Regions from separate parts of the Obesumbacterium proteus genome, predicted to be linked through region 2. Evidence: riboswitches for the same ligand, from Rfam matches in the RefSeq annotation. Region 2 holds a riboswitch; the other holds the start of a gene.
The links. Region 2 has a riboswitch for thiamine pyrophosphate ahead of thiC (phosphomethylpyrimidine synthase ThiC). Riboswitches for the same ligand answer to the same signal wherever they lie in the genome.

Region 1: it holds a riboswitch for thiamine pyrophosphate, as region 2 does, so the genes downstream of both, thiM (hydroxyethylthiazole kinase) here and thiC (phosphomethylpyrimidine synthase ThiC) in region 2, are expected to answer to the same signal.

The regions. Positions count from the first base shown of each region.
Region 1 covers NZ_CP014608.1:4,165,438-4,167,916, forward strand. Annotated here, with positions in the region: gene thiD (bifunctional hydroxymethylpyrimidine kinase/phosphomethylpyrimidine kinase) at 1-553, opposite strand, end outside; gene thiM (hydroxyethylthiazole kinase) at 550-1,389, opposite strand; TPP riboswitch at 1,423-1,524, opposite strand; gene dld (D-lactate dehydrogenase) at 1,581-2,479, opposite strand, start outside.
Region 2 covers NZ_CP014608.1:343,016-345,494, forward strand. Annotated here, with positions in the region: gene nudC (NAD(+) diphosphatase) at 1-528, opposite strand, end outside; partial or broken gene rsd (sigma D regulator) at 607-1,121, shown strand; TPP riboswitch at 1,193-1,314, shown strand; gene thiC (phosphomethylpyrimidine synthase ThiC) at 1,517-2,479, shown strand, end outside.

The DNA.
Region 1 (2,479 bases), 1.2 Mb from region 2:
TTTCGCTGTCGCTCAAATGCCCTCCTTTCATCAATACCGCTTGGCAGCCCATATCTAACAGCGCGTGGCCTTGACGACGCATTTCATCTTCATTGGTTGCCATTGGGCAGGCTAAAAGCGCTGCTGCTTCAGGCAGATTTGGGGTGATAAGCGCCACTTTGGGAAGTAACAAATCACGCACGGCCTGCACCGCCTCTGGGGCTAGCAATGGATCGCCGCTCTTCGCCACCATTACCGTATCCAACACCACAAAGGGAATAGGATACATATCTAACGCCTGCGCGACCTGCTCGACGATATCGGCATTGGCCAGCATGCCAATTTTTGCACTGTCGATACGAACATCGGTGAGCACGGACGCCAACTGAGCCCCAACAAACTGTGGTTCAATCTCATAAACAGACTGCACACCGCGCGTATTCTGCGCCACCAGCGCCGTGATCACGCTGGTACCATAGGCGCCTAACGCGGAGAACGTTTTGAGATCGGCCTGAATTCCTGCGCCGCCGCTCGGATCGGTTCCTGCAATAGTTAAGGCATTAATACGTTTCATGAGCGATCTCCAGAGCGAATAAAATCCTGCGGGGTTAAGTGATACAGCGCGTCGATAAAAGCGGGTACAAAACTGCCGGGGCCGTGAGATACGGCGACCGCACGCTCACCGGCCAGCGACATCGCTTGGCAGGCGGTGGCAACGGCCAGCAAAAGATCGGTCTGCCGAACGCTAAACGCCGCCACCACGGCGGACAAGGCACAGCCGGTTCCGACGACGCGCGTCATCAGCGCGTCGCCGCCGGTTACGCCATACACTCTTTTACCGTCAGTGACGTAATCCGTTGCGCCGGTTACAGCCACCACGGCTCCCGTTTGCAACGCCAGAGCCTGAGCAGCTGGCAATGCTGCCGCAGAATCATCGGTGCTATCAACACCGCGGCCTCCCGCTTCCATCCCACTCAACGCCAATATTTCTGAGGCATTTCCACGAATAACGCTGGGCTTCAGCGCTAAAAGCTGACGTGCAAATTCGGTGCGATAAGACAATCCGCCAACGGCAACCGGATCAAGCACCCACGGTTTTTGATGATAATTGGCAGACTCAATGGCAGCTAACATCGACTGCGCTCTTTGCACATGCAAGGTACCAATGTTGATTAACAACGCGTCAGCCAATGAAGAAAATTGGGCGGCTTCTTGCGGCTCAACCACCATGGCAGGCGATGCACCCAGCGCCAACAGCACGTTCGCGGTAAACGTTTGGACGACTTCGTTGGTGAGACAATGAATCAGCGGGGCGTGATGGCGAAACTGAGCAAAAGCGGCAGCGGCGCTTTCACCGAGTGATTCTGTATGGGGAAATTCGGTAAGGTGCGGATTCGACGCGATGGACATATTCCTCCCAACCGGCGGTCAAGAAGACGATGCGCTCATGCACCGAGACTTCCCTACGCTGGCATAATCCAGATCAGGTAATACGGGTAAGTTCTCAGCCCTTTCATTTTCATGTGGGCACCCCGAGTCAAGGCATTCATTATTGGGAACACGGAGCGCCACGTCAAGGCCAACGGGCGCTCCAGCTCATGTTACTTCTGATGTTCTGCGCAGTCGCAGCCCCAGTTTTTCAACTTAGACGTTTTCCCAATACCCGGATTGAGCGTGTTGGTGGGGTCATTTTGTTGATAGAAAGCCTTCAGCTGTGGCTTGGCTTTGTATAGATGGCCAACGTTATGCTCCGCAGGATATTCCGCGCCGCGCGTGTCCAGCAGCGCGAGCATCTTTTCCTTCAGCGCATGCACATCGACGCCTTTTTTAACAATGTAATCCTGATGGAAAACGTAGCACATGAAATGCCCATAATAGAGGCGGTGTACCAGCGCATCGTCAAATTCCGGCGGCAGACGCTCGAACCAATCATGATCGTTTCGACGCAGCGCAATATCGAGGGCAAGAATGTCTTCAACCTCTTTGCTATGCACCGCGTTGTAGCGAATGGCCGCGCCCGCAGCGGCAAATCGGTGTAAGAAGGCTTTAGCTCCTTCTTCTGCCGTACAGACAAAAAACTCTCCTTCTGCCTGTGCAAAATAAGATTCTAGCCACGCGCGCGCTTCCTCAATGCCCTCGCCCGAAATTTTCAGCATCAGATGATGTTCAAAGCGGTTGCGATACTCTTTCAAACGTTTGGGTAAATGCGATGGCAGCAGGTGACTCAGCGTTTGCATCGTGCGATCGACCAAATGACTCGGCAGGAAAGGCACTTTGCCGAAGATGGCATCCATACGTCCTTTCAGAGTAAAGAACATCGGCATTTTGTCGGTGCCCAGTTTGTCGATCATCACGAAGGTATCTTTGCCATACACTTCCGCAATATCGAAAATATCGCGATGCATGTACTCACCTGCCACCGGCAGATTTTTGAAATTCGCCAGCATATGACGACGCAGCTCGGTCAAAACCTGCGGCTGGTTGGTGCCGATATAGAAGA
Region 2 (2,479 bases):
CATAATTTCACGCGCAGCGGCCTGCTCAAGCGTTTCGCCCACCTCAACGAATCCTGCCAATACGGTATGTATACCGTTCCGATGACGTTTATGCTGCGCCAAAAGGATTTCATCGCCACGACGGATAGCCACGATAATGCACGGCGCAATTTGCGGATAATAACGCTGGCGGCAGTTCGGGCACATACTTGCCCACTCTGAACGGCTGGAGTACATCTCATGTCCGCAATAACCGCAAAACGTATGCGAACGGAAAAACTCGGCCAGTTGTACACCACGGCCAACGAGCTGGAAAAGGCCGCGATCAACGTCAATCAGTTGGCGAACAGACACCATATCTTGCCGACGTGCTTCCTCTATCAACCACATGGGATGCCCTTCCCACTCGCCAATTTGGTGCGCCGATTTAGTGCTGAGTTGCCATTGCAGGGCAGAACCAAAAGGCAGATCGCCACGGGGTAGCCAGACCTTACCTTCATGGCTAATCACCCACCAGCCGGTGTCATCATCTTTTAACTGTTGTTCCATATCTTTGACATTAAACCTCTGCTAATCTGGCATTCGATTGTTGCTAATTTGTAACATTTACCTCATGGAGTTGAATATATGCTCAACCGTCTCGAACATCTGACTCAACGCGTAGGTGGTAGTAATGAATTAATCGACCAATGGTTGCAAGCCCGCAAGCAACTACTCGTGGCCTATTGTGCACTGGTTGGTATTAAACCAAATAAAGAAAAGCATACCCCGCTCAATGAAAAAGCGCTGGAGAACTTCTGCCACAATCTGGTTGATTATCTCTCCGCCGGTCATTTCCATGTTTACGATCGTATCGTAGAGCTGGTTGGCGGCGATGACAGTCCACACATGGCAGTAACAAAAAAATCTATCCTGCGTTACACGATAATACCAAGCTAATTATGGCGTTCCACGATCGCTTTACCGATGACGAACTGAGCGAAGAAGAGTGTTTAGCTCTCCATGACGCACTTTCGCACATTGGGGAAACGCTAGCTGCCCGCTTTGCCTTAGAAGACAACCTGATTCAAATCGCCTATGACATCTGGCAGGCCAATGCGCCCGCTGCGGATAATGATGATTCATTGGCGCGCCCTGCATAACATCTGAAAGTAGCATAGACATTACAGCTTAGTTAACAGCTTGCAGTTTTGTGCTCCCGCTCCTACACTGGGCACTCTTGTCGGAGTGCCTAGTGAGCGGGATCCTTTCCCACTTCAGGCTGAGACCGTTAATTCGGGATCCGCGGAACCTGATCGGGTTAATACCCGCGAAGGGAACAAGAGTAATCCTTTGCACCCACCAGCATTTATCTATCGCTGATGGGGTGCCTGCTATCTATTACTCCCTCCGAGCTCCAGACAAGCAATTCTCCAACTTGATTTTTAATCATTGTTAAACCAGAACACTGGTAGGAATTTGCTATGTCTATGAATAAAAAGAGACCACCCAAGCCCCACTTTCTCGTCGTGAACAACGCGCACAGGCTCAGGCCTTTATCGATCATCTACGCGGTGAAGCCTATCCTAACTCTCAGCGCATCTACCTCACCAGTTCGCGTGAGGACATTCGCGTGCCGATGCGCGAGATCCAGCTTAGTCCAACGCTGCTTGGCGGCAGCAAAGATAACCCACAGTATGAACCCAACGAGCCAATTCCGGTTTACGATACCGCAGGCCCCTATGGCGATCCCGATGCCGATTTAGACGTGCGCAATGGCCTGAAGCCGCTGCGCCATCCATGGATTGCCGAGCGAGGTGATACCGAGTTGCTGGATCAACTGAGCTCCGCCTATACCCAACAGCGCTTAGCCGATGACGGGCTCGATCATTTACGCTTCGACAACCTGCCACAGCCACGTCGCGCCAAAACCGGCAAGTGTGTAACGCAGCTTCATTACGCACGTCAGGGGATCATCACGCCAGAAATGGAATTCATCGCTATCCGTGAAAACATGGGCCGCGAGCGTATTCGCGGCGATGTACTGCGTCAGCAACATCCTGGGCAGAATTTTGGCGCGCTGCTGCCAAAAGATATCACGGCCGAATTTGTCCGCAGTGAAGTGGCCGCTGGACGCGCCATTATCCCTTCCAATATCAATCACCCCGAATCAGAGCCGATGATTATTGGGCGTAATTTCTTGGTGAAGGTTAATGCGAATATCGGTAACTCCGCCGTGACCTCTTCGATTGAAGAAGAAGTGGAAAAGCTGGTTTGGTCGACTCGTTGGGGCGCTGATACCGTTATGGATTTGTCCACTGGCCGCTATATTCACGAAACGCGAGAGTGGATTTTACGCAACAGCCCAGTGCCAATCGGCACCGTTCCGATCTATCAAGCATTGGAAAAAGTGAACGGAATTGCAGAAAACCTCAACTGGGAAATCTTCCGCGATACGCTGCTAGAGCAGGCAGAGCAAGGCGTTGACTATTTTACTATTCACGCCGGTGTGCTGTTACGC